4 regions of the Planctobacterium sp. AWM4_229 genome follow, and region 4 is predicted to be linked to each of the others. Evidence: predicted binding sites of a transcription regulator. Region 4 holds the regulator's gene; each other region holds the start of a gene.

Region 1 (4,446 bases), on a different contig from region 4:
GTTCACGGCGACATATCTCAAGATCGCGACGCAAACCTGCAATTGTAACGTAACGGTCCTCGGCATTCTTGGCAATTAGCTTCATGACCAGAGCAGACAAGGGCTTGGGTATACGAGGATTGAGTTCATGCGGAGATTGTGGAATTTTCGCGATGTGTGAGTGAACCCATTCAATGGCATCATCTGCAGAAAATGGCAGTTTATTGGTGAGCATTTGGTAAAAAGTGATGCCAAGGGAATAGAAGTCGGTTCGATAATCCAATATACGATTCATGCGCCCCGTTTGCTCAGGAGAAATATAGGCGAGGGTACCCTTCAATACACCGGGCTTCTCAGCATCAATATTTTCCGATGCCAATTCAATTGATATGCCAAAATCGATGAGTTTAATTTTCTGGGTTTGCGTATTGAGTAAAATGTTGGAAGGGTTAATATCTTTGTGGATAACCTTCTCACCATGGACCAGCGCCAGACAATCTACTATCTTTAGCGCAAATCGCCAAAACTCTGGTAAGCGCATCGCACGGTCACGATAAACGTTGGATAAAGAATCCCCGTCAAAATCTTCCAAAACCATGACCAGACTGTTGTCATGGCGAATGAGATCTAATGCTTGAATAACCCCTTTGCCCGACAGTTTTTTGGTAAGTTCGTATTCCCGGCGAAATCGAGCTAATTGTTCTGACGTTGGAAAATCCTGCTTAAGTTGTTTGAGAATGACACTTTTCGGAAAACCATTTGATTCAAAATCAGCGTTTTGGGCTCGATAGACTATTGTGCCGGAACTTTCGAATAATTTTTCACAAACTTTATAACAACCAATTTGGAACATGGAACAGATCCGTTTTATCTATCTTGTCAGGGCAAGTAACACGTTGTTGCAATTCTATAAAATTAGCAAATATTAACGGTTAATACCATTTTAGATTCACCTTGTTTAACCTTTGAGAATAACAACTAGATTGGAGCAATTCCGATACCCCATGTGCAATCAGTATGTAAATAAAATGTTGCTAATCTAAAAAGCTAACCCTATGATTAAATTCAAAAAACAAAGTACAACTGATTGTTTTCTGATGCTTGGCGAAATTCCTTACCCAATTCGGCCAGTAGTGATAGACAGGCAAACCTGCTTCTTCTTGCCATGCGACTTCCATTCTCAATATCAAGATCCTGAACAAGCTCTGCATGAGTTTATGCTGTTAGATATATTCAACTATGCAGATGGAAAGTATTTACCTCAATCAAACGCTTTCCACGACGTGGTTGCATTTGCAAAAAGCTATTTACGCAGTGATGAAGAGAAGCTAAAGAAGCTCTTTTTCCACAATGAATGTCACACTTTTCACCCGGTAAAGGGGGTATTGTCCGTCGCTTTAAAGCTGGCAATTGTTGATGGTATGTCCTATACCGATGCTGCTTATGAGCGCATTGGACTGGCTGCCGCTTTACATGATATCGGCAATATTGTAGAGAGGCAGGAACACGAACAGATCAGTATTGATGTCTCACGCGATAAGCTTGTCCAATTGGGTTACGATCAAAAAATGATAGAGGCTATCGCCTGCTGTATTTACAGTACCGCGATAGACTACAGAGATGGTTTGGTGCGCCGAACGGTTGGCTCGCGAGAAGCTAAAATTGTCTCGGATGCGGATCTGAGTAACCCGGGATTTCTTGATGTGACTAATTTTGCTGCTGAATCCATTAAGATTTGGCTAGAAATAGATGAGTTTGGCATCAAAGATTTCTCGACCATGGGCGTAGCTCTCACCAGGAGTTTCTTTAATCAAATAGGCGATTATTACACAGGCACCGCCCGTTTTATGTTTTCAGAACGGCGTCGCAAAAACCTCGTTGACCTTGAAGCAGCTGTTAAAGATATTCTGAAAAGGGCTAACTACTGCGAGCAAACCCTCATATCCATGTTATCGGAAATGGATGCAGCCCTGAAAGGTATAGGTTGAGCCATTCAAAATCGCCTGGTTGAGGCAAAAAATTGCCGCTAAACGGCACTACAAACCGATTTAAATACCACTTCTTTCCGCCTCATTTTCTTTACCTTAAATTTACATATAACCCACTGAGTTTATTAGGTTTTTCATTTTTAATTTTTGGAACGTAGATTGCTCTTAAAGATCGCGAATTAACGCATGTTAGGAGAAAAAAATGAACTCAATTTCAGGAGTTTCGGGTTTCGACCCTCAAGCGATGATGCAAAAAATGCAAGAACGAGCTCAACAAGCTGATACCGATGGTAATGGCGCTTTGTCAAAAACAGAGCTGACAGAGTCAATGGAGGGAGCAGGGCGCACGCCACCAAATTTCGATAAGATGTTCGATAAAGCAGATACAGATGGCAACGGTGAATTGTCAGCTGATGAGCAGCAAGCTATGCAAGATCACATACAACAGCGTATGGAGCAATTTCAATCCATGGGAATGCCAGGCGGCTCTTCAGGTTTTGGCTATCAACAAAACAGTTCGTTTGACAGCTTATTGAAATCACTAGAGACAGACGATGAGCAAAACAACGATTTGAAATCAGCGATTGAGCAAATCCAGAGTGGACATTCATCTGGAAATCAACAAGCGTGGCAAGTATTAAATGAAAACTTACCAGCGGTAAACACATACGCTTAATAAGTTGATTGCTTTAAGTGAGGCAAAGAACGTGAAAAAGCATTGGTTGCCTCACTTTTCATTCGCAAAGACGCTCACGAATGGTTACGCGTACTAGTGAACCGCCAATAAAATCAGCTCTTTTACTCGTACTTACTCAGAAGCTTTATTTGCTATGCCATGTTCTAATAAAAGCGCATGATGCTCACTCAATTCAGTCAAGAACTGTTTATTTATGACGATTCCCAACTCTAGTTTGAGATCATCAGGTAACAAAAATGGAAATACAGAAAGACTAATCGTAGAGATCAAGACATGTATCGGGTCAAAGCTAGCTGAAATATTATTATTGTTCTCGATACTACTTTTTAGTTGCGTTGCTTTATGTGCCATCAGTTCTCTAAAAACATTGCTTACGATAATGTGTTCAGCAGCATCTGGGTCGTGTATGGAGCGAAAAATGAGTTTGGGCAGTTCTGGTGCTTCAGACAGCAATGAATAGTACAAAGAAATAAATTTTTCTGGCGATATCGTTTGTCCACTTGATTTATCATCTCGGATTTTAGCAAGCAATGGTTGCACGGTCTCCCTGAGCACAGCTTTAAACAAGTTTTCCTTACTGCCGAAGTAATATCTGATCATGGCCGCATCAGTTTTTGCTGCCAGGGCAATCATACGTGTGGTGACTTTTGCATAGCCTTTTTCAGCAAATAATATCCTGGCTTGCTGCAATAATTTTTGACGTACATCTTTGTTGTTTGAAGGACGTCCGGGCATCTTACTCATTTTTAGTCCTTTGTTTTAAGTCGCCAAATTACTGCTGATAACATCAATAACGGCAAACAGAGACATTTCAGATCTTACAAATAAATTCTGGAAAACAAACTATAAACTGATTATCCACAAAATATCAAATATTCCCATAATGTATATTATGTTAAATATGATATTTACCCACAAGTTGTTATTAAGTTAATAAATTCAGTACCTTGCATATCCTCATGGTTTTTTAATGTTGTGAATCCCCTGTCCAATAACGAAATAAAGTAATCGTGCGCTACGTGCATGAAAATGAATTCAGTGAGGCTCAGTATTGTTTTATTCACGTAGCAACGCTTTAAAACCGACATCAAAATCTGGTACTTCCAGACAGGCTCTTCTATGCTCTGAAAGTCATCGTGTAACTGTTCTTCAAAAATGTCCTATACAATAATTAAGTTCATCGCGCTGAGTTGTATTGTCGTTTTGTCAATTGAGATTGATGCCAGCGAAAACTATTCGGTAATGCTCTATGAGCCGAATAATCCTCCTTATGTCATTTTTGATGATGCTGAAACCCGTGGTGTTTTTTTGGATGTGTTTGCCGGAATTGAGCAACGTACAAATCTAAAATTTGAATTTGTCTATATGCCCATAGCACGAGCGTTACATGAGTTTGATGCCGGCAATATTGATATTGAGCCAGGAGTGCATCCCGACTGGCGTCGTCATATGAAAGTACTGGGAGAATATTCAGTAACCTATGCAATTTCAGAAGAAGTCGTGGTGTTTTCCCCTGGCAATTATAAGGAAGTAAACGGTCCCGGTGATTTACTGGATGAGATTGTAGGTATCGTTCGAGGCTTCTCTTACCCAGATTACGATGCCGCGTTCAGCTCTGAAATGATCATCCGCATTAATAATGTGTCTCAAACTAATCTACTACAACAGTTGTTAAAAGATCGATTCAAACACGTATTTGTGGGACTCAATACCATCCTCTATTTCCAAAAGGAAATGCCAGAGTATAGACACTTACAAATTGGCAATGTCGTGGACAAACGC
Region 2 (4,446 bases), on a different contig from region 4:
CATTAACTGGAAATTTTGAATTGGCGAATAGGCTCTTGTTTATTCGCCATTTTTGTTTCTGTCTGATATGTTTTCGGCATCGTTTTCAGGGATCCCAACATGAAGATATTACTCGCTAAAAGACTAGTCGCACTATGTGCTTTATTAGTATCAACCTCCGCATTGGCGGACAAACCCAAATTAGTAGTACAGATCACGGTTGATCAGCTACGCGGAGACTTATTGTTCCGTTACCAGAACAATTTCCTCAACAGTGACAAAAACATGGGTTTCAATCGCTTCTTACGGGAAGGCACAATTTTCACAAATGCCCACTATCGCCATGCGGCGACACTCACCGCTGTAGGCCATGCTACCCTCGCGACCGGCGCACCCCCTTCGCAACACGGCTTAATTGGCAACAACTGGTACGATGTAGCAGGTGAGGCTGAGATGTATTGTGTTGCAGATAGCGAAACCACAATACTTCAGGGTAGTGGCAAGAGCGCTTCGCCTAAAAATCTGATGGCCTCAACCTTTTCTGATGAATTGCATTTCGCCAGCAACGGCAAGGCAAAAATCTACTCGGTGTCAGTCAAAGATCGCGGCGCAGTGCTAACCGGTGGGCAGTTTGGTAAATCCTTCTGGATGGACAAAAACAGCGGAAATTTTGTCACCAGCTCCTGGTACTATGATGCCATGCCCGATTGGGCAAGGGCGTTTAATGAAGGAGGCCTGAAAGACAGCTGGGTGGGTGCCCAATGGACCCTCAGTAAACCCGAGTCAGTTTATATAAACTCCACAGAAAACAGGATATACCAAATCCCACCACGTGGATTTTCGCGCGGTTTTCCTCATGGCTTACCTGAAGAAGCGGACAAAAGTTATTACAAAGCCCTTAACATGACGCCTTTTGCTGATGAGTTGACGGCTGAATTTGCCAAGCACATCGCGCAACAAAACGCCTTAGGCAAAGATGATGTCACCGACTTTCTTGCTATCAGCTTTTCACTGAATGACTACATTGGTCACAACTATGGCCCCTTTAGCCGCGAAGCTGAGGACGGACTCTACCAGCTGGATGCCGTTCTGGCTGACTTATTTAGTTTTCTCGATGAGCAGGTAGGCTTAGAGCACGTGCTGCTGGCCCTGTCTGCAGACCATGGCGTAGATGCTATTCCAGAGTATAAGAAGTCTCTGGGGTTTGCAGGTTTACGCGGTGATGTATCAGGTAAATTAAAACAGTTCGTTAAAAATTATTCCGCAGAAAAAGATATCGATGGAGAGTTGCTGTCCTTTATCCGACTGCCCAATATTTATCTGAACCATGCCACCATCAAAGCCGCCGATTTAGATTTAGAGGATGTGCTTGAAGACTTTGCTAAAGAATTGGCTGGCTATGAAGAGATTGCTGCGGTTTATAGCAGTGAGGAGCTCGCCGCAGGCAGCACAAAAGCCGACCCGGTGTCACAGAGGATCAGTAATAACTTTGTTGCTGAACGTTCCGGGGATTTAATTGTGGTACAAAAAACCTCGACTATGTTAGGCAACTATTCCGCAGCAACACATGGCTCACCCTATAAATACGATACCCATGTTCCCGTGTATTTTACCGGCTGGAAGGTTAAACCTCAGCGTGTTACTCGCCTGGTTTCACCAGAAGATATCGCTGTAACCCTGTCAGCAACATTGAGCATTACTTATCCCGACAAATCAACGGGTTCTGTACTGGCTGAAATCGCTGAATTACATTAGACACAAAAATACGATACTACGGGGAGTCAACTTGCCGTTGACTCCCCTTTTTCATATTTTCCATAACAAAATGTTCAGCCTCAGTTTTTATAACCGAGCAATAGCCAACATACCTAAGTTACTTGCCCTTCACAGCCGCAGCCTTCTATACTTTCACGAGCCATTAATCATTCAGGAATGAGTTTGTTTAGACGCCTTGCTCTCACTTTTGTTTTTATCTCTTTTGCTGGGCTGACAGAAACTGCCCCACCGAAATCCACTTGCCCTTCGGTCTGGTTTGATATCCAGTTGCCTGAAGGCAGTAAAACCTGTCGAATTTTTGGCGTCAAAAAACCAGCAACGCTGAGTTTTTTTGTGGTCGATTCACCGGAATCAGTGGCAAAATCGCTGGCACAGCAACTTGAAAATGCCCAAACCGCTGTGCAAGGACGTTACCTGACAGTGCGTAGTGAGGATCAGAAATATCGTGCCTACGTCTTTAAGGACGGGGCTGGCACGCAAGTCAATCTCATGCTTAACTGAGCCATCCCCTGCTCTCAACGTATTTTTTTAATCTCAAATCTAGTTCTGGCATTGACCTTGCTTTCTGTTACACGAGAAAAGCGTATTTCAGTTAGCAGGAGAATTTATGGAACTCGCAATCGTTTTGTTTATGTTACTTATCGTGGTTACGGTGGGAGCGATCAAATTAAATGACGGTGGCCTTGCCTTTCCATTCAATCGCAAAACCAACTTATTTACCCCAGTAGAGCGCCAATTTCTGGATCTATTGGAAGCCTCTGTTGGCGATAAATACCGCATTATTTGTCGCGTGCGTCTGACGGATATCCTGGCTGTGCGTCCTAAAACTGAGAAAAAGACATTGCGCACCGCCATGCAACGGGCTGCAGGTCATCACCTGGACTTTGTATTGTGTGACAAAGAAGACCTGTCCCCGGTTATTGCGGTGGATCTGGTGCATCAAAAGAATAAAAAAGACGGTTACAAAACCCAGCGTGATTGGTTTTTAAGTGGCGCATTGGATGCCGCCCGTATCCCCCATTTACGCATCAAAGTCAAAGGCGGCTATAAACCAGCCGATATTCGCGCCTGTATCAACGCCAAACTGGCCCCGATCAAATACAAAGAGCCGAAAAAACCTCTGGTGGCTGGTACTAACAACCCAGACAGAAAAGCTACCTTTACGCGCCCGATTGCAGCGTAACAACAGTTTTACTACCGACCTCAGGTCATTCCCTTTATTTGCCAGACTTTGTCTGGCATTTTTTTAATCCTTGGTTGGCTTAACAGGCGGCTGTCGTTACACTAGCAACGAAGTAAGATATAGGATTTGAGACAAGTATGAAAATTGGTATTTTAGGGGCGATGGATCAGGAAATCGCACTGTTGAAACAACGGATGCAGTTAAAAGAAACCTTCCATTTTGCGCACCTCGAATATTATGTCGGCACCATCAACGAAGTAGAAGTGGTGTTGGTAAAATGTGGCATCGGTAAAGTAGCCGCCTCGGTTTCCACCACTGTGATGATCGACAAATTTGCTCCCGACTTTGTGGTCAATACCGGCTCAGCAGGCGGTTTCGACACAACTCTTAATATTGGTGATGTGGTGATTGCCACCGGCGTACAACATCACGATGTGGACGTAACTCACTTTGGCTACAAACGCGGCCAGGTGTTTGGCATGCCCGATATCTATCCTTGTGATGTTAGAATGGTAGATGCCGCGGTTAATGCCGCCAACAATATTACTCACACCACCATCAAAAAGGGCCTGGTATGTACTGGTGACTCTTTTATCGGCTGTGACGATGCGGTTAGCCGCCTACGAGGTCTATTCCCGGATATGTCGGCAGTAGAAATGGAAGGCGCGGCCATCGGTCAAACCTGCTTTATGCTGGATACCCCATTTTTGGTGATCCGCTCATTGTCGGATATCGCCGGAAAAGAGTCTTCAGTGTCATTCTCTGAATACATTGAGCAAGCTGGCAAAAACTCCGCCGAACTGGTGATGGCGATGATCATGGAACTGGCGAGATATCAGGATTAAGTGCCTTAATGGACATCTTTGCTGACCTTAATCCCGCGCTCTTAAGCGCGGGGATCTTAGTTATGGCCTTGCTGGCAGAGGCTAACTTGCGTTGGACTGATAAAAGCCATCCACTCACCATCTTAAAGATTTTTGCCAGAGCCTTGGGGAACAAGGCCGCAGATCCGACTCGCTCAGTTGGCCAACAACGCATTGCGGGAATCATGGCCATCTTTGTATTGCTAACACCGCTCGCCATCTTGATTTTCACCATCAAATGGTTCGCCGAATACGATTGGTTTTTCGAAGCCTTCTTTTTGTTTGTGGCACTCAAGTTTCAGTCAGTCAATATCAAATCACGGCAGATCATTCAGCAGTTAAAAGCGGACAAAAGGGCACTCGCACGCAATACCCTGTCAAGCCTGGTGCTGCGGGAAACCTCAAACCTTTCCAAAGCAGGTATCGTCAAAGCCAGTATGGAAACCCGGATTTTGCGCTTTCATTATCAATATTTATCGGTAATTTTTTGGTATCTCATCGGTGGAGGTATTGCTGCCCTGCTCTATCGCTGCTTGTATGAAATGAGTCAGGAGTGGAACCTTAAAATCAAACAATTCGCCGCTTTCGGTCGCCCTGCGGCCTGGCTGATGTTTATTTTGCAGTGGCTACCGATACGTCTCTCCA
Region 3 (4,446 bases), on a different contig from region 4:
TTTATGTTGAAACCAACGCTACCGAAGCCAAAGAAAATGCAATAAATATTTTAGAAAGTTTTGGAGGTTGTGAAGCTCTTTATACTTGGGGAGTAAAACACCAGTCAATATTCGAAGGAACAAATTGTAATAAGCCCCAAGATTTAAGATCATTTTAACGGACAATCACTTGATTATTTTGACAGTGGTATGAGTTCAATTAGAAGAGTTTCACAAACTAAAACAAAAAAGCCCGCCAAAGGCGGGCCACCCCAGGTAACACCCAAATCAGAGGCTGAGCACAATCCTGTCCTGGCCTTTGTAGGTGATGTCTTTGACATTGTTATGAGAGAGCGTGAGTTTCTCTATCTGAAGGTCGCGATAATGGGCAGGGATCTCAATCTTGCGTTGCACTGTGCCATTGCTATCGGTGCGCAGCACGGTCAGCAAAGTCACTTTCAGGGGACGTTTTACACCCTGCAACATTTTGGGATTCTCCACTGCAAACACCTTGAGTAAAATCCCCGCTTCCGGTTGCTTTAAATCATTGGTTACCGTGATATCTAACATGACTTGCTGCGATGTTTTAAAATCAAAATCTGAACTAACCACAAGGTCTTTGGAGCTTCCGGCGGTTTTACTGGTTTGCGATTTAGCAGCAACGGAGGACTGCAGCACTTCCGCTTTTGCTTGCGCGTGCTGCATCACAACACTCATCGCTAAAGAGCCAGTTAGTAACAGAGAAAATATTTGCTTTTGAGTTTTCATAACAGACTCCTATTGAAACACATGAGTTTGACGACCGGGCACCAGGTACCAATCTGGCTTAAGTTGCCCTGATGACTCTACCCAATCTTGATAGTCAGGATAGGCCCACAGAACGTCTATGTACTCTCGAGGATATTGCCAATCACTGTTGAGCTTTAATCCCCAGGGTAAGTTTTGCGCGTTTTTGTAATAGCGCTGCTGAGCAGGGTCTGAATCATCCGCATGAGTGCCAAACAAGTAGGGATCAGCGAGGTCCGTAGGACCGTAACCTGCGAAATGGATTTCGTGGCCACGTTTATTACTGCGGAAGATAAAGAAATCCAAATCAGCATGCAGAAGTTGACTTAAGTCGTCGTGGAAGTTCACCTCAAAACTAAAGGGCACAGGAGGAAACTTCTCACAGTGCAGATGAGTGTTAAAGTGAGAACATTGGCCGCTGGCTTCACCGGTTTGAGTATACAAAGTCGAATTACGCCACAGTTGGATCACGGCATTCGTTTGATATTCTTCGGTAAATTTGTCGAACTGTTCACCGGCAATACTCAGGCTGGCAGACTTCACCGCGTCAGGTACAACGTTCATTAAACGCAGTGCAAACCCGTTGGCATTAGACGCCCCTCTGGCATCGATAAAGCCGCTGATTTTAAGTCCAGAAATCCCGCCTTGTGCACTGTATATGGTTTGCAGGCGTTCACGAATGACCAGATCATTCATATCGTAATCACCCAGTTTCGGCCAGTTGTCTTCATAGGCTAAAGTTACCCAATCATTTTGATTTGGATAATAGCTACTGTAAGCCTTGCGATAATCATTGGGAAACTCGTCTTGCTCGTCGGCAACACCATCTGCGTCGCTATCATTCACCTTGGGCATCGACACCAATGTCTCTTTTTGAATGGCAGTGCTTGGCGTAGCTTTCACGCTAAATACAGCATCATTGAAGTCATTGTCCCCCCAGGTGCGTGGTAAATCCTCAAAGCCCATGATAACTTCCTGCACTTCTTCATCGTAAAGCAATACCACATGTTGACGTAGTTCAGCAGTGTGCTCAGGGTTGAGACCGCTAAGTGAATAATAATAAGGAATGCGGCGATCCTTTACCCCTGTCCACCAGGAGTAACCATTGGCTGCGATAAAAAAGCCAATTGTGGTACCAGCAGTAAACTCACCTATGTTGACTCTATGCCCCGTTGCCATGTGGGGATAAGAAAGGTTAGGAAATACAATGGTTACGTCCACATCCTCTTTTCTTGTTGGCGGATTACCCGTGGGATAGCTGAAAAAACCGAACGCATTTTTGTATCCTGCCCCTTCATGCAGGAAGGTTACGTAAACCTCGGCCGTTTCAGTCAAGGAGATAGTCGAGCCAGAATCATCAGTTAAAAAGGCTTTGTTTATTTTGGACTCCGGCAATGCGTTGTTGATACGCTGAAAGAATTCAGATGAGTACTCTTCTCGCGCCCAAATCATATTTTGTGGTTTTCCGGTATTTTGGTTGTACCCGCCCGGCCAAGCCTGACCAGATAAGAACTGCCATTGATAAACCCCGTTCACCATTTCTGAGGCACGCGGCATAGATGTGATGAGGGAGCCCAACATCATGGTAGCGATAAACATTGCGGTGGATTTTCGCATCTCTGATTCTCCAGTTGTTTTCTGAAGCAAACAGAGCGAGGACCGTGCCAACCAGAATTATCTTATTAAATTCAAAGTTTTATGTGATTTTTATACAATTTGATAGAGATGGTTTTTGCATTTCGCATCGCAAAACGGGGATTTTTCGCAATTTGACGCAGTAATTTGCTATTACAGCAGTCTTGATGCCTTTAAAAGTCTTTGCAAGAACACCTGGCCCATTTAGTGCTTTACCTTGATGAAATTAACTTGCGTTTCGGAGATCGTGCATTATGCAACATGCCACCGAACAAAAAGAGATGTTGGTGTTTTCCATCGCACTTAATGGCTATCAGTGGTTATATCGCCACTGCATTAATAGCCATCGCGAATACGCACACAAAATTAATGCTGAGTACGTTTGCGTGTCTCGTCCGAGATTTTCGTCGATGGGCATTGAATGTTGTTGGTTGAAGCTACTCCTTCTCAGAGAGGCATTAAATAAGGGATACCAATGGGTGTTGTTTATTGATGCCGATGCCTATGTACAACAAGAAGCACCCGATATCCGTTTACACGCAGACGAATCCAAAAGTATCTACATGGCAAATGGGAAGACAGGTCGGTTTAACTCGGGTGTTATTTTGTTGCGCAATACAAAACCAGCAAAACAGTTCATCGATGAGGTGATTGCATCAAAAGGACAACCCTTAGCCAAAGCACATCAAGTGGGCTGGGGCGAAAATGGCTATATTATTCAGGCAGCCGAAAACAGCGATTGCATTGCAACCTTGCCTCTCAAATGGAACAACACCTGGCAACCTGAGTTGGAAGACCACATACGGCATTTTAACCACGGTATTATGCGTAACCAAACCCCACACCACCACCTCTATAACCTGGTTCACCGATATCTGGCTAAATTTACCAGGGCGATGAGTAAGCTGCACTCTCAAGACTCCAACAACCAACCTCTTGCTGATACAAAATCGCCACTGTTGGCACTTTTTACCCGTACTCAGAAAAGCTATCCGCAATTTTTTTAGTTGTCTGCGACCTCATACATCTCATTTCTCAAAATAAAAATGCAAATTGAAAAAGCCATCGAAAAAAGCGTTGCAATTTGCAAAGCAACATCAACAGAAAAATAAAATTTTCTATGATTTTCAACTATTTAAAAAATGGCACGGCTTAAGCAATATCCTTTTCAAGCTAACCACAATACGAAGTTTGAACAGGAGAATGGTTATGAGCAATACGCAATCTCAAACCACACGCAATATAAAACAGATCGGTCTGGTACTGCGTGCTACTGAATTCAGTTTGTCACTCGTTGCGCTCGTGACAGTTGCACCTTTATTGATAATAAATCTGGTACAGGCAGCCTTACGTGGCGAGAGCACCATCAAGGAACAACATAAAATCGATGCGCTAGGTCGCCGCGTGACTTTCAAACACTTTAGTTTTGGTGTCTTCAAGTCCAGTCCAGTGTTGTGGCAAGTGTTAAAAGGCGAATTACATTTCTGTGGAGCAACTTGTGAGCACAGAGTTAGCAACGAAACGCTATCTCGAATTGACTTGAACAAGCTGCCTTCAGCACTGGTAAGTCTGCATGCCTTGCACAGCCGCAGTGGCTTAGCAGTAAGCTGCCCCGATAGCCTTTATCAAAAGCAAGCGACGATGAGCTCACTCAACCTAATGGGACTGCTGGTGCGCTTTGCTTTTAACTCCGTGTTTTATCGCAGTGATGAGTTAGCCTGCCCGGCTCGCCTTCCGTTGTACGGGTTAAACATTAATAACACCCAAATGGAAAAGGCGATTGCGTGGTTCACTGACGGTACATTCTTCCGCGGTATTAAGCGCAGCAGTCTGAATCTGCAGCGTCCCAAAATCAGTTTCTTTGTAAACGCCAACTCAGTGAATCTTGCCCAGCGAAATCCTGAATTTAAAGAAGCCTTGAAAAAAGCGGACTGCTTATTTGGCGATGGCTCAGGTATTCGTGTCGCTGCCCGCTCCCGTCAACTGAAGTTGATGGACAACATTAATGGCACCGACGTATTACCCCTGTTATGCAAGGCCATGAAC
Region 4 (4,446 bases):
GAACAGGACTTTGTGCAAACCATAGAAACCAGTTTCGTTGAAATCGATTTAGAAAAAAACACAGCGAGATCAGACAATCCGGTGATAATTACGGGTCAGGATTTTGTCATAAAAAGCAACGGGCTTAGCGTCAATCTGTTAACCCGAAAATTGGAACTAAAAGAACATGTTGAAACCATTTATCAGCAGACTGTTGTTAATTAGTGGCGCTTGCCTACTATTCTCAACAACAGCGCTGGCAGGTAAGGAAGATTTTAAGCTTCCCATTAAAGTAGACTCCAAATCACAATTTGTTGACGGAAAGCGCAAAACCTCAGTGTTTAAAGAAGATGTGCGAGTTCGTCAGGGATCACTTTCCATCGATGCTGACGAGGTGCGAGTGAGTGCCGAGGATGGCAAGGGAAAGGAGATCTTTATCGCAATCGGTAAACCTGCGGTATATTCTCAAACCATGGACGATGGCAGTAAAATTACTGCAAAAGCCGAAGAAATACGTTACGTGGTTGAGTCGCGAACGTTGGAATTGAACGGTTCAGCAGAACTGCACCAAGACACCAGTATGGTGAGAGGCGAAAAAATCAGTTTTAATCTTGAAAAAGAACAGCTCATTGCCGGCGGTGATGAGTCAGATGGCCGGGTAACAACGGTGTTTCAAACTGACGATAAAAATTAAATACGCATAAACCGCAAAAGGAAACACTGATAGTGCCAACCTTATATGCTAACAATTTGGCAAAATCTTATAAAAGCCGACAGGTAGTGCGGGATGTAAGCATCCAGGTGAATACCGGACAAATAGTGGGCTTATTGGGTCCTAATGGCGCTGGAAAAACCACGACATTTTATATGATCGTAGGTCTGGTCACCTTAGATAAAGGTGAAGTATTCATAGACCAACACGAACTGACTTTACAGCCGATGCATGTCCGTGCCCGGCACGGTATTGGTTATTTGCCTCAAGAATCTTCGATTTTCAGAAAATTAAGCGTTTTCCAGAATCTCATGGCAATTTTGCAAATGCGCAAAGAACTGGATAACGAACAACGCGAAGAACTGGCAGACGAGCTGCTGGATGAATTTAACTTAAATCATATTCGCCATAACCTTGGCATGAGCCTGTCTGGTGGCGAGCGTCGCAGAGTGGAAATTGCCCGGGCACTAGCGGCCAACCCACAGTTTATTTTGCTGGACGAACCTTTCGCAGGCGTTGACCCTATCTCTGTTAATGATATAAAGAAGATTATTCACCATCTGCGAGACAGAGGAATTGGCGTTCTGATCACTGATCACAATGTGCGCGAAACCCTCGACGTATGTGAGCAAGCTTACATCGTCAGCCATGGGCAAGTTATCGCTGAGGGCGAACCGGAAACGGTTTTGGCCAATCAGCAAGTAAGAGATGTATACCTGGGTGAGCAATTCAGGCTATAGTTACTAAAACAATAACTCATAAGTGGATTGCGATAATTTCGCATTCTGGAGTCGGAAAAACCATTTTTAATGAAGCCGTCTTTACAACTAAAATTTAGTCAACAATTAACAATGACGCCGCAGTTGCAGCAAGCCATTCGCTTGTTGCAATTATCAACGCTGGATCTGCAACAGGAGATTCAAGACGCATTGGACGCCAACCCACTTCTGGAAGTGGATGAATCTACAGATGGCAACAGTGACGAGGCTTTAGAATTACTCAAAGAGCCAAAATCCAGTTCAGATCTAAACGGCGCAGACAGCGATAAAGAATTCAATGGCTCTGACGGTATTGATTCTAGCGACGCATTCGAAAAAAATGATTTGCCCGATGAGCTCCCCATCGACAGTACCTGGGACGAGTATTACAGCGCGTCTTCTGCACCAGCCCCTGCTGCCAGTGTTGGTTCCGATGATGAACAGGTTTACCAGGGAGAAACCAGCGAATCCATACAAGATCACTTGCTTTGGCAACTGCATCTGACACCTTTCAGTGAAACCGACCAAGCCATTGCATTGGCCATCATCGACTCCATTGATGAGAGCGGCTATCTCACCGTATCGGTTGAGGATATTCTGGAAAGTCTCAATGATGAAGAAATTGAGCTGGACGAAGTAGAATGTGTCAGAAAACGCATTCAGCACTTTGACCCTATGGGTTCTGGCTCCATCTCGCCGCAAGAGTGCTTGTTGGTGCAATTGGGGCAATTTCCCGCTGATACCCCTTGGTTGAAAGAGGCCAAATCACTGCTTTGCGATTATTCTGATTTGTTAATGGCCAAAGATTTTCGTACCCTTATTCGAAAATCGAAACTGCGGGAAGAGCAGTTAAAAGAAGTATTAAAACTGCTGCAAACCCTCAATCCTCATCCTGGTAGTACCCTCAATACCAAAGAGCCGGATTACGTTATTCCAGATGTTTCTGTCACTAAAAAATCCGGACGCTGGGTAGTGGAACTCAATCCCGAATCAGTACCTAAGTTGAATATCAATCAACAATACGCTGCGATGAGTAAAAACAGCCGCAGCAGTGCGGACGGTCAATTCATTCGCTCCCACATGCAAGAAGCCAAATGGTTTATCAAGAGCATAGAAAGTCGTAACGATACTTTGCTGAAAGTGGCCAATTGTATCGTGCAGCAACAACATGGCTTTTTTGAGCATGGACCGGAAATGATGAAGCCAATGGTACTAAACGATGTGGCAGAAATGGTAGACATGCACGAGTCCACGATTTCACGGGTAACCACTCAAAAATACATGCACACGCCAAGAGGTATTTTCGAACTCAAATATTTCTTTTCCAGTCATGTGGCAACGGAAAATGGTGGTGAGTGTTCTTCTACGGCAATTAGAGCACTTATCAAAAAGCTTGTGGCGGCAGAAAATCAGGCTAAACCACTAAGTGATAGCAAGATTGCGCAATTGCTTGCCGATCAGGGCATTATGGTAGCCCGGCGAACCATTGCGAAATACCGGGAATCGCTCTCGATTCCTCCATCTAACCAACGTAAGAGTCTAATATAGACTTCCCTACAAGAAGGACGACCAATTATGCAAATAAACTTATCAGGTCATCACGTCGAAATCACCGATTCTCTTCGCGATTATGTCGATACAAAATTTACCAAGCTTGAGCGACATTTTGATCACATAAACAATGTGTATGTCATCTTAAACGTTGAAAAACTCAACCAAAAAGCGGAAGCAACCCTGCATCTTGATGGAGGTGAAGTATTTGCCACGTCGGAGCATAAAGACATGTATGCTGCGATTGACTCACTGATTGACAAGCTAGACAGGCAAGTCATAAAACACAAAGAAAAACTCAAGAGTCATTAAGAGGCCTAAACAAGGATGGAAATCAAAGACATCCTCTCATTGGACTGCACGCGTTGTGCAGTCCCTGTTACCAGCAAAAAACGCGCACTCCAAATCATCAGCAACATTGCCAGCGAAAAACTAGATGCACTTAACGAAGAAGATGTGCTTGCCAGTTTATTATGCCGAGAAAAAATGGGCAGCACAGGTATTGGACAAGGTATCGCTATCCCGCACGGCCGAGTAGATGGTCTGAGTTCCCCTCTGGCTATTGTTATTACCTGCTCTCCTGGTATAGAATTTGACTCAATCGACAATCAGCTTGTCGACATTTTTTTTGCGATTCTTGTGCCTACTGAGCAAACCGACGGCCACCTTCAAACCTTGGCTCGTATCGCTCAAAAACTCAGTGATAAAGAGGTTATCAAGGTTATTCGCAATTGCCATTCAGACAACGCACTTTATGAAGCACTGGTATGAAACTAATTGTGATCAGCGGACGATCCGGATCCGGAAAGTCTGTGGTATTAAGGGCTTTGGAGGATTTGGGTTACTACTGTGTAGATAATCTTCCCGTCAGCATGCTGCCCACGCTAACTCATGCTGTAGTGAGTGAATACGATCAAATTGCCGTCAGTATTGATGTGCGTAACTTACCTAAAGATCCCGATTTATTGGCTGAAAACCTGGATTTTCTGCCCAATAAAACCGATTTAACTATCATTTATCTCGACGCCAGTGACGACATGCTGATCAAGCGCTACAGCGAAACTCGCCGTCTGCACCCACTTTCAAAAAACAAGATCTCCCTTGCAGATGCGATTGTTAAAGAGCGCGAACTGTTAACCCCAATATATGAACGTGCAGATTTGCACATCGACACTGATAAATTATCCATTCACCAGTTAGCAGAGCTTGTTAGAGAACGTATATTAGGAAAAAAATCCTCGCGACTGGTATTAGTTTTTGAATCCTTTGGTTTTAAAAATGGCGTCCCAAAAGACGCAGATTATGTTTTTGATGTGAGATTTTTACCCAATCCTCATTGGATACCTGAATTAAAACCCTACACGGGTCAAGATACCCCGGTGGCTCAGTACCTTACTTCACAACCCATTGTGAATAAGGTGATCGGGCAGATCCAAAACTTGATTG

What was found. Region 4 encodes sigma-54, which starts transcription at its own class of promoters, with help from an activator protein. Its sites were predicted from a motif close to GTTGGCACGNNNNTNGNNT; they were not measured.
Region 1: the regulator sigma-54 is predicted to act here: its motif matches at 2,114-2,132, upstream of ACXAGP_RS00025 (EF-hand domain-containing protein).
Region 2: the regulator sigma-54 is predicted to act here: its motif matches at 2,301-2,319, upstream of ACXAGP_RS14705 (DUF2726 domain-containing protein).
Region 3: the regulator sigma-54 is predicted to act here: its motif matches at 2,416-2,434, upstream of ACXAGP_RS10690 (LruC domain-containing protein).

Annotation. Positions count from the first base shown of each region.
Region 1 covers NZ_JBSWWX010000001.1:1,488-5,933, reverse strand. Annotated here, with positions in the region: gene ACXAGP_RS00035 (diguanylate cyclase) at 1-832, opposite strand, end outside; gene ACXAGP_RS00030 (HD domain-containing protein) at 1,035-1,967, shown strand; gene ACXAGP_RS00025 (EF-hand domain-containing protein) at 2,170-2,643, shown strand; gene ACXAGP_RS00020 (TetR/AcrR family transcriptional regulator) at 2,776-3,408, opposite strand; gene ACXAGP_RS00015 (substrate-binding periplasmic protein) at 3,820-4,446, shown strand, end outside.
Region 2 covers NZ_JBSWWX010000006.1:175,506-179,951, reverse strand. Annotated here, with positions in the region: gene ACXAGP_RS14715 (alkaline phosphatase family protein) at 100-1,734, shown strand; gene ACXAGP_RS14710 (hypothetical protein) at 1,918-2,256, shown strand; gene ACXAGP_RS14705 (DUF2726 domain-containing protein) at 2,363-2,938, shown strand; gene ACXAGP_RS14700 (5'-methylthioadenosine/adenosylhomocysteine nucleosidase) at 3,076-3,783, shown strand; gene ACXAGP_RS14695 (cobalamin biosynthesis protein CobD/CbiB) at 3,792-4,446, shown strand, end outside.
Region 3 covers NZ_JBSWWX010000004.1:315,064-319,509, reverse strand. Annotated here, with positions in the region: gene ACXAGP_RS10700 (hypothetical protein) at 1-158, shown strand, start outside; gene ACXAGP_RS10695 (hypothetical protein) at 268-747, opposite strand; gene ACXAGP_RS10690 (LruC domain-containing protein) at 757-2,382, opposite strand; gene ACXAGP_RS10685 (hypothetical protein) at 2,655-3,407, shown strand; gene ACXAGP_RS10680 (WecB/TagA/CpsF family glycosyltransferase) at 3,610-4,446, shown strand, end outside.
Region 4 covers NZ_JBSWWX010000010.1:109,637-114,082, reverse strand. Annotated here, with positions in the region: gene lptC (LPS export ABC transporter periplasmic protein LptC) at 1-204, shown strand, start outside; gene lptA (lipopolysaccharide transport periplasmic protein LptA) at 167-673, shown strand; gene lptB (LPS export ABC transporter ATP-binding protein) at 706-1,431, shown strand; gene ACXAGP_RS19830 (RNA polymerase factor sigma-54) at 1,501-2,997, shown strand; gene hpf (ribosome hibernation promoting factor) at 3,025-3,312, shown strand; gene ptsN (PTS IIA-like nitrogen regulatory protein PtsN) at 3,328-3,771, shown strand; gene rapZ (RNase adapter RapZ) at 3,768-4,446, shown strand, end outside.